Regions from separate parts of the Rahnella sp. PCH160 genome, predicted to be linked through region 1. Evidence: predicted binding sites of a transcription regulator. Region 1 holds the regulator's gene; each other region holds the start of a gene.

Region 1 (9,928 bases):
ACGCTACACAACCGCGTATTTATGGCACCTCTGACGCGTCTGCGCAGCATTGAGCCAGGCGATATCCCGACGCCGCTGATGGGCGAATATTACGCACAGCGTCACAGTTCCGGGCTGATCATCACCGAAGCGACGCAAGTTTCCTTCCAGGCAAAAGGTTATGCGGGTGCACCCGGCCTTCATACACCGGAACAGGTTGCAGCGTGGAAAAAAATTGTTGCTGGCGTGCATCAGAAAAACGGTCACATCGCCGTGCAGCTCTGGCACACCGGCCGCATCTCACACAACAGCGTTCAGCCGGATAACCAGACACCGGTGGCGCCGTCAGCGGTCAATCCTAATACGCGCACCAGTCTGCGTGATGAGCAAGGCCACGCAATTCGCGTCGATTGCCCGACGCCGCGCGCGCTTGAGCTGAGTGAAATTCCCGGCATCGTGAATGATTTCCGCCACGCGGCAGCCTGTTCGGCAGAAGCTGGTTTCGATTACATCGAACTGCACGCGGCTCACGGCTATCTGTTGCACCAGTTCATGTCTCCGGCTTCTAACCTGCGTGAAGACAACTACGGCGGCAGCATTCAAAACCGCACGCGCCTGACGCTCGAAGTGGTAGACGCCGCCATTGACGCCATCGGCGCTGACCGCGTCGGTATCCGTATTTCGCCGATGGGCCCGTTCAACGGCCTGGACAACGGTCAGGATCAGGAAGAAGCCGCAATCTATCTGCTGGATGAGCTGAACAAACGCAAACTGGCCTACCTGCACATTTCAGAACCTGACTGGGCGGGTGGCAAACCTTACACCACGGAATTCCGTGAAGTGATCCGTGCGCATTATCAGGGCGTGATTGTCGGTGCCGGCGCGTATACCGCGGAGAAAGGCGAAGAGCTGATCAAAAAAGGTTACATCGACGCCGTGGCCTTTGGCCGCACCTATATTGCCAACCCAGATCTGGTTGAGCGTCTGAAGTCACACGCGCCGCTCAATGAACCTAAACCTGAAACCTTCTACGGCGGCGGTGCTCAGGGCTATACCGATTACCCCACTCTGTAATCAATAATAAATTTTTACGTCTTATTTGCGGCAGCCGATGCCCTCCGGTTGCCGCTTTTTTTGCTCATCATTCAGCAACAGATTGTCGTTTTAAGGACAAAACGGTCACTATCAGTTAGGCTTGAACCAAAAATCATCATCCTGCAAATAAAGAGGAAATTATGCGCTTACTCCATACCATGCTTCGCGTTGGCGATATGCAGCGTTCAATCCGTTTTTACACTGACGTTTTAGGCATGCGCCTGCTGCGTACCAGCGAAAACACTGAGTATAAATATTCTCTGGCATTTGTCGGTTATACCGATGAAAGTGAAGGCGCAGTGATCGAACTGACCTACAACTGGGGCGTTGACAGCTACGACATCGGAACCGCGTATGGTCACATTGCGCTGGGCGTAGATAACGTGGCACAAACCTGCGACGACATTCGTAACGCAGGCGGCAAAGTGACGCGTGAAGCGGGTCCGGTGAAAGGCGGCTCGACCATCATCGCGTTTGTGGAAGATCCGGATGGCTATAAAATTGAGCTCATCGAATCCAAACATGCCGGTCAGGGTCTGGGAAATTAATCCCGAACAATAAAGGCCTTAAGCACTGACAGGGGCGCAGACGCGCCCTTTTTTATTGGCAATTTCTCCGTGCCCCTGCAACGGGAGACAAAATTTGTCATAATGCGCGCTGAATTCGATGAAGATAAGAAACTAATGGCCGAGAATAGTGACATTAACGCCCTGAAAGGTCGTTTTCGTGGTTTTTATCCCGTGGTGATTGATGTGGAAACCGCCGGATTTAATGCCAAAACGGACGCGCTGCTGGAAATTGCCGCGATTACGCTGAAAATGGATGAGGACGGCTGGCTGCAAAGCGACGAGACCGTACATTTCCACGTCGAACCTTTCGAAGGTTCGGTGCTGGTGCCGGAAGCGCTGGCGTTCAACGGCATCGACCCGAGTAACCCGTTACGCGGTGCTGTCAGTGAATATGAAGCGCTGCACGGGATTTTCAAAGTTATCCGCAAAGGGATGAAAGAGCAGAACTGTAACCGGGCGATTATCGTGGCGCACAACGCCAATTTCGACCACAGTTTCCTGATGGCCGCCGCCGAACGCGCGGGGCTTAAACGCAATCCGTTCCACCCGTTTGCAACCTTTGACACCGCCGCGTTGAGCGGGCTGGTTCTCGGGCAAACGGTGCTGGCAAAGGCCTGTATCAGCGCCGGTATCGTGTTTGACAGCAGCCAGGCACACTCAGCGCTTTACGACACTGAACGCACGGCAGAACTGTTCTGTGAGCTGGTGAATCGCTGGAAACGTCTTGGCGGATGGCCGCTGGCGATCTCTTCCGATGAAAACGAAGCGGAAGAAACACCGGAAGAAAATCAGCGATAAACTGTTCCGGCTTTCTGAGCAAAAAAACAAATAAAAAGAGCGACATAATGTCGCTCTTTTTTTACTGACAACCACGGGAGGCTGCCAGTTAACAGTGAATAGCGTTGAATCGCTCTGAATTACTCTTCAGAAGATTTGTACTTCTCAGCCGTTTCTTTGATTAGCTGTTGCAGTTCACCGCGCTGGAACATTTCAACCACGATGTCACAACCGCCGACCAGCTCACCGTCAACCCACAGCTGCGGGAACGTAGGCCAGTTAGCAAATTTTGGCATCTCAGCACGAATATCCGGGTTCTGCAGGATATCAACGTATGCGAAACGCTCGCCGCACGCAGACAGCGCCTGAACGGCCTGTGCAGAGAAACCGCAGCTTGGCAGTTTTGGAGAACCTTTCATGTAAAGCAGAATCGGGTTTTCAGAAACTTGCTTCTGAATTTTTTCAATCGTTGGAGTGGTCATTTCTTGCTTCCTCAAGCCGGTACAGGCTGTCACGGTCATTACTCTTCACGCGCAGCACACAGAGACGGTGCGCAATCACAATGCCTTCTATTGTAACGATGGCAGGCACCAGATAAAAACGCCAATTTTTGTGGGGTCTTTCTCAATACTGGCATTTAGCTAAACAATTTTCGGCGCTTGCGTTCAGGCTCACATAATTAAAGATTCATCGAGAATAACATTTTTGCCGTTCCACGATAATGTCAGATCTGCTAAATTCCATTCTTTAACTCAAATATTAACACCATGAAAAGTGGTTATTTTTTTGACTAAAAATGGCGGTTATTTCGACATAAAAAAAGCTATTAACTTTTTCTCACAATATGATCTAGAATCGATGCAATTCGTGCTTTTTTGTCGGGTTCTTTTAGGCAATACTCTGACATCCCTGATGTTTAACCCTACCACTCATGGTAACGAAGCTATGCGCTTACTGTTCACGCTTTTTGTGCTGCTCTTTACCCAGCTGTTTCTGAATATGGCCCATGCGTCGCCACAGAATCGTGCCGCTGCCGATCAGCGAAAGAGTCATGTCAACCAGGTCGCACCGGAAGAGCGTCGAAAGCGAAAAACCGTGGCTGCGAAAACCAGTAAGAAAACCAAAGTCGCGCCGGTTTCAGAACCTAAAACTCAGGAAAAAATTTCGAAGAAGAAAGTCAAAAGCACCGAACTGGTTAAGCGAAAGACATCTTCAGAAAAAACAGTAAAAACGACGCGGGCCGAGAGTAAAGTAGAAAGTAAAAAAGAAAAAACACTCAAGACAACGCGGGCCGGGGCGAAAGCAGAAAAAGAAACGGAAACCCGCTCTCTCGCTAAAAACAGCAGTAAAAAGGTCAGCAAAAAAGAAGCCTATGGCCGTCACCGCAAAGGCAAGAAGTTGCATGAAGAAGACAGTAAACCGATAACGCTCAGCGCAACGCACAAAAAACGTTATCAGCACGCACAGCAAACTGCCATGACAAAACTGATGCACCAGGTCGGCAAACCTTATCGCTGGGGCGGGACCTCACCGAATACAGGTTTTGATTGCAGCGGACTGGTTTACTACGCCTACAAAGATCTGATCCGAATAAAAATGCCTCGCACAGCCAATGAAATGTACCACTTGCGCGATGCGGCTCCGGTCAAACGGGGTGAATTAGAATCCGGCGATTTGGTGTTCTTCCGAATTAATAACCGCGGTGCCGCCGACCATGTTGGTGTTTACGTTGGAAACGGGAAGTTTATCCAGTCACCACGTACCGGCGAAGACATTAAAATCACCTCACTGGGTGAAGATTACTGGCAAGACCATTATGTTGGCGCACGACGGGTAATGACCCCTAAGACGATCCGATAATAAACAATTCGTTAAGTCTGAAGTTTCGCTAATCAGCCATTGAATAGCATTTAACGAAGAGTTTCTGCAGGGAAGAGTATCGGCGCAAAGGGCCACTGCGTAAAATTGAAAAGGGCGATTCCTGTTATAGGTATCGCCCTTTTTTATTGCGGCTTTCGCGCAGATCAATTCATGATTGCGGTGAAGCTGAAAGCCATAATCATAAGCAAAGCGCAGATCGTAGTGATCAAAGAAAATTTCAGGTTGCTGTCCATCAAACCCCCTTACGGATCAAATTGTGGCGTTCATTTAGCCACACTAAATGTGTGCCAACGCATTTTCTCATAATTCACATTTAAAATCTTGTGCTGAATAACAACAGGCTCATGACAATTTTACTTCCACTTTCCTGCATTATAAGTGAAAATTGTCGGTTACCACGCCTGTGTGCCGGTCGATTTCACCCGAGAGCATTTCACGCCTCATCCTGAAGAATCCACCCAACGATTTCACTGCCCTTTTCTAAGTCAGCAGTCAAATCCACGCAAGCAAACGATTAACATAATGCTAACGTGCTGATACACGTGAGCACAGGAGTCATTTTTTACATGGCAACGATTAAAGATGTCGCAAAGCGCGCTGGCGTTTCCACCACAACCGTGTCGCACGTCATCAATAAAACCCGTTTCGTCGCCGAAGAAACCCGAGCCGCGGTTCTCCTTGCAATCAAAGAGTTGCACTATTCTCCCAGCGCCGTGGCACGCAGTCTGAAGGTCAATAACACCAAAACTATCGGTCTGCTGGCAACATCCAGCGAAGCGCCCTACTTCGCCGAAGTGATCGAGGCCGTGGAAAACAGCTGTTTCTCAAAAGGCTATACGCTGATTTTGTGTAACTCACACAATAATCTGGAGAAACAGCAGGCCTACCTGCAAATGCTGGCGCAAAAACGCGTCGATGGTTTACTGGTGATGTGCGCGGAATATCCGGACGAATTGCTGAATATGCTCGAAGAATACCGTTCCATCCCGATGGTCGTGATGGACTGGGGCGAAGCGCGTAAGAATTTCACCGACAGTATCATCGATAACGCGTTCGAAGGCGGCTATATGGCCGGACGTTATCTGATTGAGCGCGGTCATCGCGATATCGGCGTCATTCCGGGGCAACTGGCGCGAAACACCGGCGGCGGCCGCTTCCAGGGTTTTGTTAAAGCGCTGACGGAAGCCAATATCCCTCTTCGTGAAGAATGGGTGGTTCAGGGCGATTTTGAGCCGGAATCAGGGTATCAGGCCATGCACAAAATTCTGATGCAGAAACACCGCCCGACGGCTGTGTTCTGTGGCGGAGACGTGATGGCGATGGGCGCAATTTGTGCTGCCGATGAGCTTGGTCTGCGCGTACCGCAGGATATTTCCGTGATTGGTTATGACAACGTGCGTAATGCGCGTTATTTCTCGCCTGCGCTGACGACGGTTCACCAGCCGAAAGAACGTCTGGGTGAAATGGCCTTTACCATGCTGCTGGACAGAATTATCAGTAAGCGCGAAGAATCGCAGACTATTGAAGTGCATCCGAAACTGGTTGAACGCCGTTCCGTCGCCGACGGCCCGTTCCGCGACTACCGCCGTTAATTTTCAATGAACGCCTGCGATGCAGGCGTTTTTTTCATCAATCGCGCAACCACTCCCGGTTCATCGTCTCCATATCCCCCATATAATCCAGCAGCCACGCCAGTGAAGGCGACGGATTGCTTTGATCCCACGTCAGGCAACACGGGCTATCAGGGAAAGTATTTTCCAGCGCCAGAACCCGCAATTTCTGCTGTTCAATCCAGGGTGTCACCCGGTGAACCGGCATCATCCCTACGCATAAACCTTCGTTCAGACATTCCAGCGCGCACGTCCAGTCGGGAACCACCAACCTTCGCTGGTTATCCAGCGTCCAGGTATCGCGCTTTGGCAATGTCCGTGACGTGTCTTCCAGACAAAGCGCCGGATAAGGTCGCAGCTGTTCGTCAGTCAATACACCCGTGTTTTGCGCAAGCGGATGCTGTGCGCTGACCACGCAATGCCAGTCCATAAACCCCATATCGCGGAAACTGAAACGTCCTCCGACGGGGATCGCTCGCGTCGCGCCAATAGCAACATCTGCCCGCCCGTCAACCAGGGCGTCCCAGACACCGTTGAAGACTTCCGAATGAATGATGAGCTCGGTGTCCGGGAAATGCCGGTAGAAATCCAGCACCAGTCGCCGCGTCCGGGCAGGTTTAACGATACGGTCGACGGCCACCCGCAATTCTCCGCGCCAGCCGTTCGCGACCTGCTGACACTGACGTCGGGTAGCTATCATTTTTTTTGTCAGAATCCGCGCTTCATCAACAAAAACTTTCCCTGCAGGCGTCAGTACTACGTCGCGATGTCTGCGCTCAAAGAGTGGAACGGCCAGCCATTGTTCGAGCTGACGCACGGTATAGCTGATGGCAGAAGGCACCCGGTGCAAGTCTTGCGCGGCAGCGCTGAAACTGCCGGTTCGGGCGACGGCATCTACCACGTCAAGGGCGTATTCTGACCACATCACTTAGCCTTCAATTTTTTTGATACCAGAATGCAAATATTAGCGTTTCACAAGGCTGTTATCAAAGCGTTAAACTCCGCATCCGATACGAATTCTGCGTCAAATCATCTGCAATACATAAATTAAAGAGACAATAATGAAACCCTCCCCAGGATTTATGCTCTATCTCGCCGGGCTGAGTATGCTCGGCTTTTTAGCGACCGATATGTATCTCCCGGCTTTCAGCGCCATGCAAACCGGCCTGATGACCAGCCCGGGCATGATCAGCGCCAGCCTGAGTATTTTCCTGGGCGGCTTTGCCATTGGCCAGTTGCTGTGGGGGCCGCTGTCTGACCGGATTGGCCGCAAACCGGTATTGCTGATCGGATTAGCATTGTTTGCCGTCGGTTGCCTGGGCGTACTGTGGGTTGAGAATGTCCGCGCCCTGCTGGCGCTGCGTTTCCTGCAGGCGATGGGCGTGTGTGCCGCCGCCGTGACCTGGCAGGCGCTGGTAGTGGATCGCTTTTCTGCCGATGTCGCTAAAAAAACCTTTGCCAGCATCATGCCGCTGGTTGCGCTTTCCCCCGCACTGGCACCGTTGCTGGGCGCATGGGTTCTCAACCATTTCGACTGGGAAGCGATTTTTGTCCTGCTAACCGTCGTGGCAGTGATATTGCTTATCACGACGTTCACTCTGCGTGAAAAGGCTCCAGAGGTTCATGCTCCTGCTGATAAAGCCGGTTTTGCGCAACTTCTCGCCTCGCGGGTTTACAGCGGTAACGTGATGATTTATGCCGCATGCTCTGCTGGATTTTTTGCGTGGCTGACCGGTTCTCCCTTTATTCTCAGTGACATGGGGTACTCACCGGGCGTAATTGGCCTGAGCTATGTTCCTCAGACCATTGCCTTCCTGCTCGGCGGTTTCGGGTGTCGCGTACTGATCAGTAAAACGGATGGCAATAAGATTCTGCCGTGGCTGCTGGCAGGTTATGGCGTCAGTGTGGCGAGTCTGTTCGGCGTGGCGATATTTACCGATGCGGGGCTGATAAGTCTGTTAATTCCTTTCTGCCTGATGGCTCTGGTGAATGGCGCGATATATCCGATTGTTGTCGCAAACGCATTAATGCCATTTCCTGCTAATACAGGTAAGGCTGCTGCGTTGCAAAATACCCTGCAGTTGGGGCTGTGTTTCCTCGCGAGTCTGCTGGTTTCCGCATTTATTGTGCAACCGCTAATGGCGACAGTGACCACGATGCTGTCTACACTATTGTTGGTTGTTTTGGGCCGCTGGTTGTCAATGCGTCAGGAAGAAGCGCAATCCGGGAAGGATGAATCCGAGCAAAAACGGCAGGCACGGCACGCAAATTAATAGTAATAATGACCATATGTTACAATCACTTAATGGACACTTACTTTCAAAGCGATTAACTATTGAGAATGGCTGCGAGCGAGCCTATACTCAACGTAACCCAATAAAATAGCATTTTTACAATACTTTTATTAGTTACTTAGCGTCGGCGTGAGGATCGCGTCACACTATTTTTCCGGTACGTTTTTCAAGGATGATTTTCCTGCATACCATTTGTTTGCGGGTGTTCTTCTAAATTTCCTCTGTTGGTGTCGAATATCGGACGTGGCGCAAGTCGTCTGTTCTCATAAAGACCTGCACAAATTGCCTTTGCTTTTCCCGGCAGGTTAATAAGTCAGAAGAGAAAGTGATGGAGAAGCTATGAGTTCATCGTGTATAGAAGACCAAAGCATTCAGGACAATCAGTGGTATCGGATAGTCAGTGAAATGCTGGCTATGGCAGACATCCAGGTTAACGGTAGTCGCCCTTTCGACCTTAAAGTAAAAAACACTGACTTTTTCAAGCGTGTTTTACAGGAAGGTTCTTTGGGTCTGGGTGAAAGTTATATGGATGGTTGGTGGGAATGCGAGCGCCTTGATATATTTTTCCAACGTGTTCTCCGTGCAGGTTTGGAAAGTAAACTCCCCCACCATTTCAAAGACACTCTGCGTATCGCCGCAGCACGCCTCACCAATCTGCAATCCCGCAAGCGGGCGTGGATCGTCGGGAAAGAACATTACGATTTAGGTAATGATTTATTCACCCTGATGCTCGACCCTTATATGCAATATTCCTGCGGCTACTGGAAAGACGCTACAACGCTTGAAGAAGCCCAAGAAGCTAAACTCAGGATGATCTGCGACAAACTGCAACTGAAGCCGGGCCAGCGTTTACTCGATATCGGCTGTGGCTGGGGCGGCTTATCAGAGTTTGCAGCCCGCAACTATGGCGTCAGCGTCGTGGGTGTCACGATTTCTGCCGAGCAACAGAAACTGGCACAGACACGCTGTGAAGGGTTGGACGTCACCATTTTGTTGAAAGATTACCGTGACCTTAACGATCAGTTCGACCGCGTGGTTTCGGTGGGTATGTTCGAACATGTGGGTCCCAAAAATTATCAGACCTACTTTAATGTCGCCAGACGCAATATCAAACCTGACGGTATTTTCCTGCTGCACACCATCGGTTCTAACAAAACAGATCTTAGCGTTGACCCCTGGATTGATAAGTACATCTTCCCGAATGGTTGTCTGCCGTCTGTTCAGCAAATCGCACAAACCAGTGAATCATTGTTTGTCATGGAAGACTGGCACAATATCGGTGCAGATTATGATCGTACCCTGATGGCCTGGAATGAACGTTTCCAAAAATACTGGCCTGAACTGGCAGAACGTTACGGCGACCGTTTCCACCGTATGTTCACGTACTACCTGAATGCCTGTGCGGGTGCTTTCAGAGCACGTGACATCCAGCTCTGGCAAGTTGTCTTCAGCCCTGAAGGTGTGGATGGCGGGATACGCGTTCCGCGTTAATTCGCGCAATTGTTTCGCCGTACCCTAATAGCAAAAAACCGGACGCACATGTCCGGTTTTTCCTTTCGTTCTATTTATAAATCCGCTGCTGAAATAATTATTCAGACTTTTCAATCATGGCCTGCGCAGTGGCGATTGCAGCTTCGCGACTGGCCAGTACGCGTTCTACCGTATCAACGATGGCCTGTGTTTGCGGATCAATTTCAATATTAATTTTATCTCCAAGACGCTT
Region 2 (9,928 bases), 1.8 Mb from region 1:
TGCAGCTGGCGTCTGAGTTTGACTGGTCGCAGGTTCAGCTGGCGTTCTTTGTCGCCGGTCACGAAGCCTCTGCGCTGTATGCCGAAGAAGCGGCAAATCAGGGTTGTCTGGTGATCGACAGCAGCGGTCTGTTCTCGCTTGAACACGATATTCCGCTGGTGGTGCCGGGCGTTAACCCGGACGCGCTGTCTCATTACCGTAACCGTAATATCGTGGCCGTCGCCGACAGCCTGACCAGCCAGTTGCTGACCGCGATCAAGCCGCTGACCGAACAGGCCGGGCTTGCCCGTCTTCATGTCACTTCGCTGCTCTCCGTTTCTGCGCTGGGCAAAGCCGCCGTAGACGATCTGGCCGGACAAAGTGCCCGCCTGCTCAACGGTATTCCGGCAGAAGAAGGCATTTTCACTAAGCAGCTGGCGTTTAACCTGTTGCCGCTGGTGAGCGACGAAGAAGGCAGCGTCCTTCAGGAGCGTCGTCTGGTCGATCAGGTTCGAAAAGTTCTGCAAAATGACGGCTTGCCAATTTCCGTCAGCTGCGTGCAGTCACCGGTATTTTACGGCCATGCGCAGGTTGTACATCTCGAAGGTCTGCGTCCGCTCTCTGCGGAAGAAGCGCGTACTGAACTCGAACGCATCGATGACATCAATCTCAGCGAAGAAGATGATTTCCCGACGCAGGTCAGCGACGCCTCCGGTAACGCGAACCTGAGCATTGGTTGTATCCGCAATGACTATGGCGTGCCTGAATTACTGCAATTCTGGTCAGTGGCTGACAACGTGCGTTTCGGCGGTGCCCTGATGGCGGTTGAGACCGCAGAAAAACTGATTAACGAATACTGGTACTGATAATGTCCGATGATGTAATTGCTGACGTCGCGGCTCCGGTTGTTGCGGGGCGCGTGGCGTTAGGCATTGAGTACAACGGCAGTGAATATTATGGCTGGCAGAAACAGCAGGGCGCGGCGAGTGTTCAGGAGTGTCTGGAAAAAGCCCTGAGCCGCGTGGCGGATGCGCCGATTGTGGTGCTCTGCGCCGGGCGTACCGACGCGGGTGTCAGTGCCACAGGACAGGTGGTGCATTTCGATACGCCGGTTTTGCGCAAAGACGCCGCGTGGACGATGGGTGTGAATACCCATCTGCCGAAAGATATTGCCGTGCGCTGGTGTGCCAGTGTTCCTGAAGATTTTCATGCACGTTTTAGCGCCACGGCACGCCGTTATCGTTACGTGATTTACAATAATCGCTACCGTTCGGCGATTTTGCATACCGGCGTCACGCACGTCCACATGCCGCTTGACGTCGAAAAAATGCAGATCGCCGGGCAGGCCTTGCTCGGGGAAAACGATTTTACGTCGTTTCGTGCGTCCCAGTGCCAGTCGCGCACGCCGTGGCGTTACATGATGCACCTGAATGTCAGCCGCCACGGTCATTATGTGGTGGTGGATATCAAGGCGAACGCCTTTGTGCATCATATGGTGAGAAATATTGTCGGCAGCCTGGTCGAAATCGGTGCCGGAAATCAGCCCGTGGGCTGGATGGCTGAACTGCTGGCAGCGAAAGACCGTAATCTGGCGGCAGCGACCGGTAAAGCGGAAGGGTTGTATCTGGTATCTGTTGATTACCCTGAGAAATTTGCATTACCTCAGGTCAATATGGGCCCCTTGTTCCTGGAAGATTAAGGAACAGCATACGTGAATTTAACGGCACGTTTTAAAGAACACATGGGACGGTAAATCAAATGAGTTTTATCCACTTTATTATTGATTTTATTCTTCATATTGATGTGCATTTAGCGGAGCTGGTTGCGCAGTATGGCATCTGGGTTTACGGGATTTTGTTCCTGATCCTATTTTGCGAAACGGGCCTGGTGGTGACGCCGTTTTTACCAGGCGATTCCCTGCTGTTTGTGGCGGGCGCGCTGGCGGCGTTGCCGAGCAATGACATTAACGTGCATGTGATGGTGCTGCTGATGGCCATTGCGGCGATCGTGGGTGATGCCGTGAACTACACGATCGGACGGGTATTTGGTGAACGGCTGTTCAGCAACCCGGATTCGAAAATTTTCCGCCGCAGTTATTTAGACAAGACGCACAAGTTTTACGAGAAACATGGCGGCAAAACGATTATTCTTGCGCGCTTCGTGCCGATCGTCCGCACGTTTGCACCGTTTGTGGCCGGTATGGGGCATATGTCCTACCGTCATTTTGCGGCGTATAACGTGATTGGTGCGCTGGTTTGGGTGCTGCTATTTACCTATGCTGGCTACCTTTTTGGCGATCTGCCGATTGTTCAGGAAAATCTGAAACTACTGATCGTCGCGATCATCGTGGTTTCGATTCTGCCGGGGGTGGTAGAAATCTGGCGTCACAAACGTGCAGCGGCGAAAGAAAAGCGTCAGCAGGATTAATCTGCGGCGAATTTTTTGCGCAGGCGCGTTAAAATTTAAGGCATTAAACCAGAGGGTGGACCAGTTTTTTATCCACAGTGTCTGGCCGTTATGGTTTAATGAGCGACAATTTATGGTCTGTTCCTGCGAACAACCCTTCTGCGATGCGGTGTGTGAGGTTTTTTGTCACCCCGCGCGCAGGCGTATTTGGGTCGGTTTCAGGGGACTTGTTACTGCATGAACAGCGGACTGGCTTCGGCCGGGTTCAAACAGAAAGGTTATCGATGAGCTGGATTGAACGAATTCTTAGTAAGAGCACTGACTCGCAAACCCGTAAGGCAAGTATTCCTGAGGGCGTCTGGACTAAATGTGACAGCTGCGGGCAGGTTCTTTACCGCGCCGAGCTTGAGCGCAACCTCATGGTTTGCCCTAAGTGTGATCACCATATGCGTCTTACCGCGCGTATGCGTCTGTCCACTTTCATGGACGAGGGTAGTGAGGTTGAATTAGGCAGCGAGCTTGAGCCTAAAGATGTTCTGAAGTTTAGAGATTCCAAAAAATACAAAGATCGTCTGGTTGCTGCACAAAAAGAAACCAACGAAAAAGACGCGCTGATCGTCATGAAAGGCACCCTGTTCGGTATGCCAATCGTGGTGGCTTCTTTTGAATTTGCCTTCATGGGCGGTTCAATGGCGTCTGTGGTTGGCGCCCGCTTTGTGCGTGCCGTTGAACAGGCGATGGAAGATAACTGCCCGCTGGTGTGTTTCTCTGCCAGTGGCGGTGCGCGTATGCAGGAAGCGCTGATGTCGCTGATGCAGATGGCAAAAACCAGTGCAGCACTGGCGAAATTGCAGGAACGCGGTCTGCCGTACATTTCTGTACTGACTGACCCGACCATGGGCGGCGTTTCGGCCAGCCTTGCCATGCTGGGTGACATCAATGTCGCTGAGCCGAAAGCGCTGATCGGTTTTGCCGGTCCACGCGTTATCGAGCAAACTGTTCGTGAAAAACTGCCGCCGGGCTTCCAGCGCAGTGAATTCCTGATTGAGAAAGGCGCGATCGATATGATCGTGCGTCGTCCTGATATGCGCGCCAAACTTGGCAGCGTTCTGGCGAAACTGACCGGGCAACCGGAGCCGAATGTGTCTGACGTCCATTCTGCTGTCGACGGTTCTGCCGCTGACCATCATCAGGATGCCTGATCGGATGAGGTAAAAGCCGGTCAGCTTTTCGGGCGGTAACCTGTTTTATGCCGCCCGGCACCTCCTGGCTGTGCTTTTACTCTTCGTCAGTTCTGACAACGAGGGCATTGCCTGCTATCACAGTCTGGTGATGTAGTGTCGAAGTGAACCTAACTCAGGTTGAACGGGACTCATGCAAAATCAACGTATCCCTCAAGCCACGTCGCCTTTGGCCACGTGGCTTTATTATCTCGAAAACCTCCATTCTCAGGCTATCGAGCTTGGCCTTGACCGGGTCAAAGCGGTGGCGACAAAACTCGATTTGCTGACACCTGCGCCACGTGTTTTCACCGTCGCAGGGACCAACGGCAAAGGCACTACCTGTGCGACACTGGAAGCCATTCTGATGGCCGCGGGCTACCGTGTGGGCGTCTACAGTTCCCCGCACCTTGTCCGCTATACCGAGCGCGTTCGTATTCAGGGCGAAGAATTGCCTGAATCTGCACACTGCGCCTCTTTTGCGCTGCTGGAAGCCGGGCGGGGCGATATCTCCCTGACCTATTTCGAGTACGGCACGCTGTCGGCGTTACAGCTGTTCAAACAGGCGAAGCTGGATATTGTTATCCTCGAAGTCGGGCTCGGCGGGCGTCTGGATGCCACCAATATTGTCGATGCGAATGTGTCGGTCGTCACCAGCATCGCGCTGGATCATACTGACTGGCTGGGTTCCGATCGCGAGAGCATTGGCCGCGAGAAAGCCGGTATTTTCCGCGCGGGCACGCCTGCCGTGGTCGGTGAACCGGATATGCCGCAATCCATTGCTGATGTGGCAAAAGAGAAACACGCAGAGTTGTTCCGCCGCGGTGAAAACTGGAATTTCGCGGCAAGTGCCGCAAACTGGCGCTGGACTGCTTTGCAGGATGGCGAAGAAGTCACCATACTGGACGAATTGCCGCTGCCCAACGTTCCGCTGCCGAATGCTGCCACGGCGCTGGCCGCGCTTCATTATTCGACGCTCGATATTCCTGAAGAGGCCTTACGCAATGGCTTGCAGCGTGCAGCACTGCCGGGACGTTTCCAGACAGTGAGTGAATCGCCGCGCCTTATTCTTGACGTGGCACACAACCCGCACGCCGCAGCTTATCTGGCCGGACGCCTGGCTGAACAGCCGCGTAATGGCGGGAAAGTGCGTGCGGTGGTGGGAATGTTGAAAGACAAAGATATTGCCGGTACGCTGGCTTGTCTGTCGCCTCAGGTAGATGAATGGTATTGCGCACCGCTGGAAGGGCCGCGTGGAGCCAGCGTTGAAGAACTGGCCTCCCACCTGCCTCAGGCGCGCCGGTTTGATGATGTGGAGTCTGCCTGGAGACAGGCAATGCAGGAGGCGGCTCCTCAGGATATTGTGATTGTCTGCGGTTCGTTCCACACCGTAGCGCACGTTATGGATGCTATAGATACGGGGAAAACCAGTGGCTAGTAAGTTTCAAAATCGTCTGGTCGGGACGGTCATTCTGGTGGCGCTGGGCGTGATCATTTTGCCCGGTTTACTCGACGGCAAGAAAAAGCATTACGAAGACGAATTTGCGTCCATCCCATTGGTGCCAAAAGCGGGTGATGTTGAGGAGCAGGATGCCATACCGCCTGTGACCCAATCATTGCCGGCTCAACCGCCGGAAGGCGCAAATCAGGCCATGAACGGGGCGCAGGACATCGACAATGCGGCGACCAATACCAATGCCGCCAATCATGGCAACGTAGCGCCGGGGAATACGACGGTCGAAGCACCGCCGGTCACGACGCTGCCTGAACAGAAGAAACCGGTGCAAGCTGCGCCAGTGAAACCGGCGCCTCAGAAACCCAAAGTGATCGAACCGAAACCGCTGGCTGAAGCTAAACCGGTGGCGAAACCGAAACCGGTCGAACAGCCGAAGCCTGTTGAACAACCTAAAGTTGTTGCTGAGCAGCCTAAGCCGGTCGAACAACCGAAAGCGGTTGAACAGCCTAAGCCTGTGCCGGAAGAGAAAGCGCCGGCAGGTCAGTCTTATGTCGTTCAGCTCGGTGCATTGAAGAATGCGGCGAAAGCCACTGAGATTGTCGCGACTTTGCGGCTGTCGGGGTTCCGCGCTTATTCCGTTCCGGCGACACCGGTGCAGGGGCAAATCACGCGGCTTTATGTCGGCCCGGATGCGTCAAAACAAAAACTCGAAGCTTCACTCCCTCAGTTGCAACAGCTGAGCGGGTTAGGCGGACAGGTGCGTTCTTATTCGGCGCGCTAACTAAACTCCCTCCCCTGCGAAGGGGGGGTAGGCGCCGATCGCGTCTCCCCTGAAAAGGAAGGCGACAGGCGTGATAAAAACACAAAAAATACCAGGGAGGGCACAAGCGATTTGTGCCCTTTTTCTATAAGATCGCCGGGTTGGGTTTTTATAGGTTTATGCTGCGGTTGAGGTTTTTTTAATCGCTATTATTAATTTGTCTGACCGGCTGATTTCCGCTACGCAAACGTTTTCTTTTTCTGTTAGAATTCGCAGCGATTTGGATGCCGGGGTAGACGCGACTAGATTAGACACTGGAATTGTTAATGGTCTGGATTGATTACGTCATCATTGCGGTTATCGGATTTTCTGCCTTAGTCAGTTTAATCCGTGGCTTTGTTCGCGAGGCTTTATCACTGGTTACCTGGGCTTGCGCCTTCTTTGTTGCCAGTCATTATTACCCGTATCTCGCCATCTACTTCACGCGTTTCGAAGATGAGTTAGTTCGAAACGGGATCGCAATTGCCATCTTGTTCATCGCGACGTTGATCGTAGGTGCAATTGTCAACTATGTGATCAGTTCACTGGTTGAAAAAACCGGGTTGTCCGGCACTGACAGGGTGTTAGGTGTGTGCTTCGGCGCACTGCGCGGTGTGCTTATTGTCTCCGCGATGCTGTTCTTCCTGGATACCTTCACCAGTTTTTCGCAAAGTGACGACTGGAAACAATCCCAGTTGATCCCACAGTTCAGTTATATCATCAGGTGGTTCTTTGACTACCTGCAGAGCACGTCGAGTTTCTTGCCAAAACATATTTAGTTCTGGCAGCGCTGAAGAGGAAAAGACAACATGTGCGGTATTGTCGGTATCGCCGGTTTCATGCCGGTAAACCAGTCGATTTATGACGCGTTAACGGTGTTACAGCACCGTGGGCAGGATGCTGCTGGCATCACCACCATCGATGCCAATAACAATTTCCGTTTACGGAAAGCCAATGGCCTGGTGAAAGATGTTTTTGAAGCCCGCCATATGCAACGCTTACAAGGCAACATGGGTATCGGCCATGTTCGCTACCCAACGGCTGGCAGTTCCAGTGCCTCAGAAGCTCAACCTTTCTACGTCAACTCTCCGTTCGGCATTACACTGGCCCACAACGGTAACCTGACCAATGCTCACGAATTGAGAAGCAACCTGTTCGAAGGCCAGCGCCGTCATGTGAACACCACTTCCGATTCTGAAATCCTGCTCAATATCCTGGCGAGTGAACTGGACCGTTTCCAGCATTACCCGCTGGAAGCTGACAACATTTTCGCCGCCGTGGCTGCCGTGAACCTGAAAATTCGTGGCGCTTATGCCTGTGTGGCGATGATCATCGGCCACGGTATGCTGGCGTTCCGCGATCCGCACGGTATTCGTCCGCTGGTTATCGGTAAACGCACGCTGGAAGATGGCCGCAATGAGTATATGGTGGCCTCTGAGAGCGTGGCGCTTGATACGCTGGGCTTTGAGTTCCTGCGTGATGTTGCGCCGGGCGAAGCGGTGTACATTACCGAAAAAGGCCAGCTGTTTACCCGCATGTGTGCTGATGATCCGCAGTACAACCCGTGCCTGTTCGAATACGTGTATTTTGCCCGTCCCGACTCGTTTATCGACAAAATTTCCGTCTACAGCGCTCGTGTTCGTATGGGTGAAAAGCTGGGCGCGAAAATTGCCCGTGAATGGGAAGATCTGGATATCGATGTGGTCATTCCGATTCCGGAAACCTCCTGCGATATCGCACTGGAAATCGCACGTATCTTGGATAAACCGTACCGTCAGGGTTTTGTGAAAAACCGCTACGTAGGCCGTACCTTTATCATGCCGGGTCAGCAGGAACGCCGTAAGTCTGTACGTCGTAAACTGAACGCTAACCGTGCTGAGTTCCGTGGCAAAAACGTTCTGCTGGTCGATGACTCTATCGTGCGCGGCACCACCTCTCAGCAAATTGTTGAGATGGCACGTGAAGCCGGTGCACGACGCGTCTATCTGGCCTCAGCCGCGCCGGAAATTCGTTTCCCGAACGTCTACGGTATCGATATGCCGAGCGCTAACGAACTGATTGCACATGGTCGAGAAGTCAGCGAAATCAATCAGATCATTGGTGCTGATGCGTTAATCTTCCAGGATCTCAGCGACCTTATCGCTGCAGTGAAAGAAGACAACACTGATATCGAGAAATTTGAGTGTTCCGTATTCGACGGTATTTACGTCACCAAAGACGTTGACCAGGACTATCTGGAATACCTCGAAGCGCTGCGCAACGATGATGCTCAGGCATTACGTGGCCAGCAGGAAGCTGAAAACCTCGAAATGCATAACGAAGGCTGAAGCCTTTGAAATGCGCCCGCTCAGGCTGAAAGGCCGGGCGGGCGCGTTATTGTTGTTCCCTCCGCCTGTCTTCCCCGTTCAAATTCCCGTGCCTTAAGGTTGCCAATTCTCCGGCATTCCGGCAAAGTCAGACCCATTCTCCGGCGTGTATACTTCTTCATACTGATTGTTTCGCGCGAATTTCCTGAGGCAGTGTTTATGAAACGACTTATTGTCGGTATTTCCGGCGCGAGTGGCGCGATTTATGGCGTCCGGTTATTGCAGGTGCTGCAAAGCGTGCCTGATATCGAAACCCATCTGGTGATGAGCAATGCCGCCCGCCAGACACTGACGCTGGAAACGGATCTGACACTGCGTGATGTTCAGGCGCTGGCCGATGTGGTGCATGATTCCCGCGATATCGCCGCCAGTATTTCCTCCGGTTCATTTAAAACGATGGGCATGGTGATTTTGCCCTGCTCAATCAAAACCCTTTCCGGCATTGTGAACAGCTACACCGACGGCTTACTGACGCGCGCGGCTGACGTGGTGCTGAAAGAAAGGCGTCGTCTGGTGTTGTGCGTTCGCGAAACCCCGCTGCATTTAGGGCATTTACGGTTGATGACGCAGGCCGCCGAACTGGGCGCGATTATCATGCCGCCGGTTCCGGCCTTTTATCATCGCCCAGCAACCGTGGAAGATATCATCGATCAGACCGTCAACCGGGTGATCGACCAGTTTGATATTGAGCTTCCTGAAGACTTATTTGTTCGATGGCAGGGCAGCCACTAAACTTTCCCACCGCGATACGCACCTCTTTCGCGCAATTCCGTTACATTGCACCAATGATGATCACAATTTGATTCATTCAGGTGCAATGTTCGCGAGCGCTTCAGCTATTCTTCCTTCAGACCTTTGAAAACTTTCATTATCCCGATGCTTTTTTGAACGGTTTTCGTTCTTCATGAGTTGAAAATCACCTTACGGAGAAACGGCACGGAACGTGCATGAGAAAACCTGGCCAAAAAGCCATTTGCGCCGTTCAGCAAACTATAAAAAGACGTTCATTCACGCACACACAATCACAACAGATGAATAATCACTGAGGCTACTGTATGAAAAAGTTGTTCAAGGTTCTTCCGCTGGTTCTGGTCTTAGCCAGTGCAGGTAGTGCATTTGCTGCCGTGCCTAAAGCAATTAATATCGGTACTGATCCGACTTACGCGCCCTTCGAGTCAAAAGACTCCAGCGGCAAGCTGGTAGGTTTTGATATCGATCTGGCAAACGAGATGTGTAAACGCGCTGCCATCAAATGTACTTACGTTGAAAGTGATTTCGATGCGCTGATCCCTTCCCTGAAAGCGAAGAAAATTGATGCGATCATCTCGTCCCTGTCGATCACTGAAAAACGTCAGCAGGAAATTGATTTCACAGAAAAACTGTACGCCGCTAATGCCCGTCTGATCGCGCCAAAAGGCTCTAAAATTCTGCCAACGCTGGATGCGCTGAAAGGCAAAAACGTCGGTGTGTTGCAGGGTTCTACTCAGGAAGCGTATGCCAACGCATTGTGGCAGCCAAAAGGCATCAACGTGGTGGCTTACCAGAACCAGGACCTGATCTACGCCGATCTGGCTTCGGGTCGTCTGGATGTGGCTTTCCAGGATGAAGTGGCAGGCAGCGAAGGCTTCCTGAAACAAGCCGCCGGTAAAGATTACGCGTTCGCCGGTCCTTCCGTGAAAGACGATAAATTCTTCGGTGTAGG
Region 3 (9,928 bases), 3.1 Mb from region 1:
CTTGCGCCCATTGTGCAATATTCCCCACTGCTGCCTCCCGTAGGAGTCTGGACCGTGTCTCAGTTCCAGTGTGGCTGGTCATCCTCTCAGACCAGCTAGGGATCGTCGCCTAGGTGAGCCATTACCTCACCTACTAGCTAATCCCATCTGGGCACATCCGATGGCGTGAGGCCCGAAGGTCCCCCACTTTGGTCTTGCGACGTCATGCGGTATTAGCTACCGTTTCCAGTAGTTATCCCCCTCCATCAGGCAGTTTCCCAGACATTACTCACCCGTCCGCCGCTCGTCACCCAGAGAGCAAGCTCTCCTGTGCTACCGCTCGACTTGCATGTGTTAGGCCTGCCGCCAGCGTTCAATCTGAGCCATGATCAAACTCTTCAATTAAAAGTTCGATTTGCTTAAACAAGTTAAGCGGTGCTCAAAAATTAACTTTCGTAATAATTCACTAAATGAATTACTGCTTGGTCACTCTTTAAGACTTGATATTTTTTTGCCACCGAGGTGGCTGATATCGTCTTGTGAGTGCCCACACAGATTGTCTGATAAATTGTTAAAGAGCATGCCGCGGTTCGCAAGGAATCTTATGCGGCGCGGGAGGCGTATATTACGTTTTCCCGCTGAAGAGTCAAGAGATTATTCATTTGAACTTTCATCTTTTCTCTTCCTGTCCGAGCGACTTGTCAGTCGTTGTTCCCGGTCAGTGGAGGCGCATTATAGGGAGTTCTCAGAAGGCCGCAACCCCTAATTTCAATTATTTTATCAACCGTTCACTAATTCAACAATTTCACATGAATAGGATAATAAACACACTAAACCAGCTAAAAATGCGCCAGTTTAAAGCCTGAGGCTGACGTAAACTCTCCTTTATAATAAGAGAAAGACATTCAGGAATACCTTACATGCTACTCAATACACATCAACAGGCTGCTCAACGTAACCTTTCTTACTTACTGGCAGAGAAGATTGCACAACGTATTTTGTCTGGCGAGTATCCGGAGGGATCTATCCTTCCCGGGGAAAACGAGCTGGGGGAGATTTTTGGCGTCAGCCGGACGGCGGTGCGTGAGGCGGTAAAAACGTTAACAGCAAAAGGAATGCTCTTGCCGCGACCACGTATAGGTACGCGGGTGATGCCACAATCGAGCTGGAACTTCCTCGATCAGGAATTACTGACATGGTGGATGACAAGGGAGAACTTTGATGAAGTGATGGCACATTTTATTGTTTTGCGCCGCGCGCTGGAGCCGCAGGCTTGTGCTCTTGCGGCAATCTCCGCCACCAGGGAGCAAAAGCATCAGCTCTCTCTCTATATGTCTGAAATGCGCCAGTTGCATAAGCGCTTTGACCGGGAACGCTGGATAACCGTCGATACTCAATTTCACCAGCTCATCTATGAAGCGGGGAAAAATCCTTTCCTGACTTCATTTTCGAATTTGTTCAGTTCGGTCTACCAAAGCTATTTCCGGGCGATCACGGAAAATGAAGTCATCAAGCTGGAACATCACCAGCGCCTGACGGATGCCATCCTTACTGGTAACGCAAATGTCGCATTACAGGAATGCCAGCGTCTGTTACTGGCTGATGAGTGATCCTACAGACTGACGCACTACCAGCTCCGGCGTGAGCACTAAAACCTGAGGCTCTGATTCCGGATCTTGCAGACGATGCAATAATGCATCCACGGCCAGTTCACCCAGAGAATCTTTCGGCTGATGAATGGTTGTCAGTGGCGGCATCATATACTGCGCCAGCTGAATGTCATCGTATCCCACAACAGCCACATCATCGGGCACGCGTATTCCTCGCTGATAAAGCGCCTGATAGACGCCCACGGCCATCGCATCATTGCTGGCAAAAACGGCATGAGGCGGTACAGGCAACATCAGCAACTGCTCCATCGCTACCAGACCGCCGCCAAATTCAAAGTCACTGCTGACTTCATAACCGGGCAGGATCTCCAGACCGGCTTTTTTCATAGCCTTACGGTATCCGTTCAGCCGTTCCTGCGCCGTCGTTTTGTCCAGCGGACCGGTGATACAGGCAATACGACTGTATCCGTGACGGATTAAATGATCCGTCGCCATCTCGCCGCCCAGCAACGCATTATCCTGAATGACATCGATTGAACCTTCGAAGGGCGACCAGTCCATCATCACAATAGGTAGTGAAGGATAGCGGCTGATAGCATCTTTCGAAGGCCTGTGGTTTTCAGTACACATGATCAATAACCCGTCGACGCGCTTTTGCAAAAGCGTTTCCAGACTGCGGTTCATGCGTTCTGCGTCCCCGTCGGTATTACAGAGGATCAGACTGTAACCGCGTTCATAACAGCTGCGCTCAACGCCACGAACCACTTCGGAATAAAACGGGTTACTGCTGGCGGTCAGCAACATTCCGAGGGTGCGGGTTTGGTTGAGCTTAAGGCTTCGGGCTAACGCGGAGGGGGCATAGTTAAGTTGTTCAACGGCGGCATTCACTTTGTCGGCAATGGATTCGCTGACAAAGCGATTTTTATTGATGACATGAGAAACTGTAGAGGTTGAAACGCCCGCGAGGCGGGCGACATCTTTCATGGTGGCCAATCAGGCCTCCTGTTGAGCAAGAAAATCGTCGATTTCTTTACGCCACGGAACCGAGGGTTGCGCGCCAGGGCGTGTTACGGCTATCGCGGCAGCGGCATGGGCGAAACGCACGGCATTGTCCATGGTTTTGCCTTCGAGCAACGCGGTGACTAATGCACCGTTAAAGGTATCGCCGGCGGCGATGGTATCCACGGCTTTCACGCGGAACCCGGCAACCTGCTTACCTTCACCATTCTGGCTCAGCCAGACACCTTTACTTCCCATTGTAATGATGACCGTCGCGATACCTTTGTCATGGAGTACGCGTGCAGCACGCGCAGCGTCATCATTATTGTCGACTTTAATCCCCGTCAGCTTTTCGGCTTCGGTTTCGTTCGGGGTGATCATATCCACCCGCGCCAGCAATTCATCAGGCAGTTCACAGGCCGGAGCCGGGTTAAGGATGACCTGCGTGCCGTTATCTTTAGCCAGCTTCGCCGCTGCGATAACTGTTTCCAGCGGAGATTCCAGCTGCATCAGCAGGGCTGAGGCGTCGATAATGTTTTGTTTGTAACGCTCAAGATAGTCAGGCGTGACGGCTTTGTTTGCCCCCGCATCGATACCAATGACATTCTCACCTTCCGCATTCACAAAAATCAGCGCTACGCCGGTGGTTGTCTCTTTGATGGCTTCGATAGGTTGCGTATCAATGTGGTCGCTCGCCAGCTGCTTGCGAACACGCTCGCCAATATCGTCATCTCCGACACAGGCAATAAATGAAATATCAGCACCACTGCGACCGGCAGCAACTGCCTGGTTTGCACCTTTACCGCCGAAAGCCACGGTGTATTGCTTACCGATTACGGTTTCACCCGGTTGCGGAAAGTGGTTGATATTCAAAATATGGTCGGCATTGATACTGCCGAGAACGACCAGTTTGCCTGTCTTCACGTGTTGCTCCCTGAGTTAAATAGCGCCCCCGTAAGGAGGCGCGCAGATACAGCGTCAATATTACGGCTGAGCAACCAGTTTCAAATCAACAGGGATAACCGCCGGGACTTTTTCGCCTTTCAGCACTTTGTCTGCAGTTTGGACGCCGATTACGCCGATTTGTTCAGGACGTTGTGCCACGGTAGCGCCCATTTTGCCACCGTTGACCGCTTTGATGCCGTCATCTGTGCCGTCAAAACCGACAACCAGCACGTCAGTTTTACCGGCAGTCTGCAGGGCACGCAATGCGCCGAGCGCCATTTCGTCATTCTGAGCAAAGACTGCCTGCACATCCTGATGCGCGGTCAGCAGGTTTTGCATCACGTTCAGACCTTTGGTGCGGTCGAAGTCAGCAGGCTGGCTGGCGAGGATTTTGAAATGGTGCTTTTCAGCGGCCTGTGCAAAACCTTTGCCGCGTTCACGGGCAACAGACGTTCCTGCAATCCCTTCCAGTTCGATAACTTTTGCGTTTTCGCCCAGTTTTTTGGCAATGTAATCGCCTGCCATCTGGCCGCCGAAGGCGTTATCAGAGGCAACGTGGCTGGCGACAACGCCCTTGGTCGCCTGACGGTCAAGGGTGATCACCGGGATTTTCGCCTGGTTTGCCATCGTAACGGCATTACCTACTGCGTCAGAATCTGTCGGGTTGATAAGAATCAACTTGGTACCACGAACGGTCAGGTCCTGCACGTTCGCCAGTTCTTTCGCCGGGTTGTTCTGAGAATCCAGAACCACCAGGTTATAACCCAGTTTGTCGGCTTCTTTTTGCGCGCCGTCTTTCATGGAAACGAAGAACGGGTTATTCAACGTTGAAACGACCAGTGCAATAGTGTCTTTCGCCAGAACGTTAGCACTGAAGGAAGCGGTGATCGCTGCGGCGGAAACCCAGACAGCCAGTTTTTTCATATTCATGGTCATAAGTCCTGTAGGAGAGTTTATTTGTTGCTTTTGTTATCCACCAGAACCGCCAGCAGAATGACGACTGCTTTTACGATCATCTGGTAGTAGGAAGAAACACCTAATAAGTTCAAACCGTTATTCAGGAAGCCAAGGATCAAAGCACCGATCAGGGTGCCGACAATACGTCCTTTCCCGCCGGAGAGGCTGGTTCCCCCTAAAACCACAGCGGCAATCGCATCCAGCTCGTAACCGGTCCCCGCATTAGGCTGCGCGGAAGACAGACGCGCCACTTCGATGATACTGGCCAGAGCCGCCAGCAGCCCGCACAGGGAGTAGACGATGATTTTGACTTTATCGACGCTGATACCTGACAGACGCGTGGCAGACTCATTACCGCCCAGCGCGTAGATATAACGCCCTAACCGGGTGTGATGCAGCATGTACCAGACTGCAATAAACACCACGGCCATCAGCCAGACTGGGGTAGGAATACCCAGCGGACGTCCGATACCAAACCAACCGAATACGTCTGCTACATCGTTAAAACCGGTGCTGATCGGGCTGCCGTTGGTATAAACCATCGTGATACCGCGCAGCAGTAACATCATGACCAGCGTGGCAATAAACGCCTGCACCTTGCCTTTCGCAACAATCAACCCCGTGACAGCGCCGACACCGGCACCCAGCGCCAGCGCGCCCGCCACAGCAACCAGTGCATTAACTTCCAGCCCGACAATTGATGCGGCAACCGCACCGGTCAGCGCCAGCAAAGAGCCGACAGACAAATCGATACCGGAAGTCAGGATAACCAACGTCATGCCCACGGCCATAATGGCGTTGACCGACGTTTGCTGAAGAATGTTGAACAGGTTATTGACCGTGAAGAAGTTCGGGCTCAACGAGGAAACCACGGCAATCAACACCAGCAGTGCAATCAGAGACTTTTGCTCCAACAACAACTCTTTACTGATCCAGCGCTTTTTGGCTGGCAATGTCTGAGAACTCATATCTGATTACTCCTGCGTCACGCCGTATTGCTTGCCGACAGCGGCTGCCATCAGCACTTCTTGCGTTGCCTGTTCTATCGGGAATTCACCGCTCAAATGGCCTTCATGCATCACTAAAATCCGGTCGCTCATGCCGATCACTTCCGGCATTTCCGAGGAGACTAAAATGATGCTCAGCCCTTCGCGCTTGAACTGGTTAATAAGCTGGTAAATCTCTTTTTTCGCGCCAACGTCAACGCCACGTGTCGGTTCGTCGAGGATCAGGACTTTTGGCCGCGTCATTAATCCGCGGGCAATCGCCACTTTTTGCTGATTCCCGCCGGAAAGCAGGCCGATGGTCTGCATCATCGATGGCGTTTTTATATTGAAGAGGCGAATGAAATCGCCCACAGCCTGTTGCTCGTCGGCATGTTTCAAACGCCCGCCGCCGTGGCTGAAATAGCGCAACGCGGTCAGTGACATGTTTTCTTTCACCGACATCCCGAGCACCAAACCATCACGCTTACGGTCTTCGGAAATGTAGACGATGCCGTTTGCCAGCCCGTCCTGCGGAGAATGTGTGACGACCTCGCGGCCATCCAGCGAAACGTAACCACTTTTACGCGGCAACGCGCCGTAGAGAATTTTCATCAGTTCAGTACGGCCCGCGCCCATCAGGCCAGACACGCCGAGGATTTCGCCGCTGTGAAGTTCAAAGCTGACGTTATCCACACCCGGACCGCATAAATTACGGACCTGCAAACGCAGTGCGCCGCGTTCGTGGTTTATCCGCGGATACTGTTCTTCTAGACGACGGCCCACCATCATTTCGATCAACGTATCTTCTTGCAGTTCGCTGACCGGACGTTCAGCAATAAACTGACCGTCACGGAATACGGTGACGTCATCGCAAATCTCAAAAATCTCTTTCAGGCGATGGGAGATATACACCACGCCACATCCGGCGGCTTTCAGTTCGCGAATGACGTTAAATAAAGACGCCGTTTCGGTATCGGTGAGCGCATCAGTCGGTTCATCCATAATGATGACTTTAGATTCAAAGCTCAGCACTTTGGCGATCTCAACCATCTGCTGGTCGCCAATCGATAATTCACCGACCAGCCGGTCGCTTTTGTAACGCAGATTCAGACGCGCCAGGAGTTTATCGGCTTCGGCATACATCTTTTTCCAGTTGATGCGGCCAAAGCCATTGACGAACTCACGGCCAAGGAAAATGTTTTCAGCGATAGTCAGTTGTGGGATCAGGTTTAATTCCTGATGGATGATGCCAATCCCCGCTTCCTGAGAAGCTTTCGGGCCATTGAAGGTGGTTTCCTTGCCAAGAAACTGTACTGAGCCGGCATCTTTCTGGTAGATGCCGGTCAGCACTTTCATCATGGTGGACTTGCCCGCGCCGTTTTCTCCCACCAGCGCCATCACACGTCCCGGATAAACGCTGAGCGCCGCGCCGGAAAGTGCTTTTACGCCGGGAAAGGCTTTATCAATCCCTGTCAGTTTCAGCAAAGGTTGCATAAAGGCCTCAGAAGGTTACGCCGGCACACAGAATAACGTTCGCGTAAGGCGAACATTCCCCGCTGCGGATCACAGCCCGACTTTTTTCGCTTTGCGCTTTGAATGCCTCATGACTGACGTAATCCAAAGCAATGGTATTTCCCTGGTGTTGTTCGAGTTGTGTCAATTGGGCGAGTAACGCTTCATGGAGTTGAGGATTGTTAGTGAGGATTTCCTCGGCGAGGATAGCCCGCTCAACCTGCATCTCGTGTGTCACTACCTCTAAGACTTGTAAAAAGGTGGGGACTCCCTGGGTTAGCGCCAGATCGATGCGTTGGCAAGCTGCTGGCACCGGAAGACCGGCATCGCCAATAACCAGCTGATCGGTATGACCTAACCGGGCAATAACATTTGAGATTTCGGCATTTAATAGCGGTGACTTCTTCATTTTGACTCCTACAGCGAAACGTTTCGCTCATGGATGAGTTTATGAAACTCGCAGAACAAGGCAATGAAGATGTGATGGAATTGTGATCAGCGTCGAAACGTTTCGCTGAACGCTTCATAAAACGCAGCTCAATTTGAGTTAGCACTTAAATAAAGGGAAAGGGCAGAAATAAAACAGGGCACCCGAGGGTGCCCTGTTGAAAGCAGAAAGGGAAATCAGATTTCCACCTGCGTACCGAGTTCGATCACACGATTCGGCGGGATCTCAAACTGGTCCGGCGCGCGCAGGGCGTTACGGCTCAGCGCCATAAACAGTTTTCCGCGGAAATACAGATACCATGGACGCTTGGTGAGGATCAGCGATTCGTGCGACATGAAGAACGACGTTTCCATCATCCTGCACGGCAATCCTTCCAGACCACATCGATGGAAGACTTCTTCCACATTCGGCGTTTCTTTAAACCCGTAACTCGCGACCACACGCCAGAACGTCGGCGACAGCTGTTCAATGGTGACACGCCGGACGTTATGTACATAAGGCGCATCTTCCGTTCTCAACGTCAGCAGGACAACACGCTCATGCAACACTTTGTTGTGCTTAAGGTTATGCAGCAACGCAAATGGAATCACGTTGATGGCACGGGACATATAAACCGCAGTCCCCGGAACGCGAACTGGCGGTGATTTCTCCAGTGAAGCAATCATCGCTTCGAGTGAATTCCCGTGTTCGTTCATGCGGCGCATAAGACGGAAACGCTCGCTTTTCCAGGTGGTCATGACGATAAACATGCACAGACCCAGCGTCAGTGGCAGCCAGCCACCGGAGAACAGTTTTGTGGCGTTCGCCGCAAACAGCGGGATATCCATAAACAGCAGGGCAATCAGTAAAAGCCCGACCAGGAAAGGTTTCCAGTGCCAGTTTTTTAGCGCCACCGTGCAGGAGAGAATACTGGTCAGCACCATGGTGCCGGTGACGGCAATACCATAAGCCGCCGCCAGATTACTCGAATGCTCGAAGCTGGCAATCACGATAACCACCGCGAAATACAGCAGCCAGTTAATCGCCGGGATGTAGATCTGACCCGCTTCCATTTCTGAGGTATGGATAATGCGCATCGGCGGTAAATAGCCCAAACGCACCGCCTGACGGGTCAGGGAGAACACACCGGAAATCACGGCCTGAGACGCGATGATAGTTGCCAGCGTCGCCAGAATCAGTAACGGAATCAGCGCCCAGTCAGGTGCCAGCAGGAAGAAGGGGTTTTTGATCGCTTCCGGATTTTTCAGCAGCAACGCGCCCTGACCGAAGTAGTTCAGTACCAGAGAAGGCAATACCACGGTGAACCAGGCCAGACGGATCGGGAATTTCCCAAAATGCCCCATATCCGCATACAACGCTTCTACACCGGTGATTGACAGCACGACCGCGCCGAGCGCCAGGAAGGAAAAGGACTTATGCTCAATAAAGAAGTTAACCGCCCACATCGGGTTCATGGCGCGCAGCACTTCCGGATTCTGCATGATGCTGTTCACACCGAGGATCGCCAGCGACAGGAACCACAGCAACATAACCGGGGCAAAGAGTTTGCCCACAATGCCGGTGCCGTGCTTCTGAATTATGAAAAGCAACGTCAGAACAGAGATAGAAAGAGGGACGATATAAGGATCAAGGGCAGGCGCGGCGATTTCCAAACCTTCCATCGCGGAAAGCACCGAGATAGCCGGTGTGATCACCACTTCACCATAGAAGAAGCTGCCACCGATCAGGCCAAGAATCACCAAAACAGCGGTGGTACGTGCCGATGTATTTCTGCCCGCCAGAGACATCAGCGTCAGAATACCGCCTTCACCTGCGTTGTCCGCCCGCATCACGTAAGTGAGGTATTTGAGCGAAACAATGAGGATTAACATCCAGAAAATCAGAGAGAGAAAACCAAAAACGACGCTGGGTTCAACGTTGAAACCATAGTGACCAGAAAAACACTCTCTTAAGGTATAGAGAGGGCTGGTACCGATGTCGCCATAGACCACACCAATGGCGGCCAGGGTTACTGCTGGGAGTGACCGTTTATGTTCAGTGCTCATATTTTGTTTCTTTTTTGCTCGAACATCTGTAAGCGATGCGTGCGCTCAGTCTTATGATGCCCACTAAAAGGCGCACAGTATGCACGAATAAATCAGATTGCCTACCCATAAATGTGCAGCGAAACCGCCATTAAGATGAACGCGGTCACAATTCTGATAATAGAAAATTTTTAGTAATCAACAAGCTATAACGATAAAAATAAACGTGGCATATCGTCATAAGCCAGTACACTATTCAACAACTAAATGGAAACCGGAAGAGACAGTATGGCGCAATCCCCCCTTCTGGCAGAACGGATAGCCCGTCTTGCTAACGCATTAGAACATGGCCTGTACGAGAGGCAAGATGCGATACGCCTGTGTCTTCTGGCGGCCTTATGCGGAGAGAGCGTTTTTCTGCTTGGCCCGCCAGGCATCGCGAAAAGCCTGATTGCCCGCCGCCTGAAA

What was found. Region 1 encodes PurR, which represses purine synthesis genes. Its sites were predicted from a motif close to CANGCAAACGTTTGCNTG; they were not measured.
Region 2: the regulator PurR is predicted to act here: its motif matches at 6,062-6,079, upstream of cvpA (colicin V production protein).
Region 3: the regulator PurR is predicted to act here: its motif matches at 7,409-7,426, upstream of rbsD (D-ribose pyranase).

Annotation. Positions count from the first base shown of each region.
Region 1 covers NZ_JBLOGT010000001.1:4,098,558-4,108,485, forward strand. Annotated here, with positions in the region: gene nemA (alkene reductase) at 1-1,053, shown strand, start outside; gene gloA (lactoylglutathione lyase) at 1,215-1,622, shown strand; gene rnt (ribonuclease T) at 1,725-2,441, shown strand; gene ACM5QY_RS19055 (Grx4 family monothiol glutaredoxin) at 2,561-2,902, opposite strand; gene ACM5QY_RS19060 (NlpC/P60 family protein) at 3,366-4,280, shown strand; gene cydH (cytochrome bd-I oxidase subunit CydH) at 4,445-4,534, opposite strand; gene purR (HTH-type transcriptional repressor PurR) at 4,868-5,893, shown strand; gene punR (DNA-binding transcriptional activator PunR) at 5,931-6,836, opposite strand; gene punC (purine nucleoside transporter PunC) at 6,973-8,184, shown strand; gene cfa (cyclopropane fatty acyl phospholipid synthase) at 8,545-9,696, shown strand; gene ACM5QY_RS19090 (riboflavin synthase subunit alpha) at 9,794-9,928, opposite strand, start outside.
Region 2 covers NZ_JBLOGT010000001.1:2,332,019-2,341,946, forward strand. Annotated here, with positions in the region: gene ACM5QY_RS10950 (aspartate-semialdehyde dehydrogenase) at 1-845, shown strand, start outside; gene truA (tRNA pseudouridine(38-40) synthase TruA) at 848-1,678, shown strand; gene ACM5QY_RS10960 (DedA family protein) at 1,738-2,406, shown strand; gene accD (acetyl-CoA carboxylase, carboxyltransferase subunit beta) at 2,670-3,587, shown strand; gene folC (bifunctional tetrahydrofolate synthase/dihydrofolate synthase) at 3,760-5,043, shown strand; gene dedD (cell division protein DedD) at 5,036-5,842, shown strand; gene cvpA (colicin V production protein) at 6,148-6,639, shown strand; gene purF (amidophosphoribosyltransferase) at 6,670-8,187, shown strand; gene ACM5QY_RS10990 (UbiX family flavin prenyltransferase) at 8,386-8,958, shown strand; gene argT (lysine/arginine/ornithine ABC transporter substrate-binding protein ArgT) at 9,282-9,928, shown strand, end outside.
Region 3 covers NZ_JBLOGT010000001.1:988,429-998,356, reverse strand. Annotated here, with positions in the region: rRNA gene ACM5QY_RS04575 (16S ribosomal RNA) at 1-384, opposite strand, end outside; gene ACM5QY_RS04570 (FadR/GntR family transcriptional regulator) at 900-1,589, shown strand; gene rbsR (ribose operon transcriptional repressor RbsR) at 1,572-2,582, opposite strand; gene rbsK (ribokinase) at 2,583-3,512, opposite strand; gene rbsB (ribose ABC transporter substrate-binding protein RbsB) at 3,573-4,463, opposite strand; gene rbsC (ribose ABC transporter permease) at 4,487-5,458, opposite strand; gene rbsA (ribose ABC transporter ATP-binding protein RbsA) at 5,465-6,970, opposite strand; gene rbsD (D-ribose pyranase) at 6,978-7,397, opposite strand; gene kup (low affinity potassium transporter Kup) at 7,613-9,481, opposite strand; gene ravA (ATPase RavA) at 9,749-9,928, shown strand, end outside.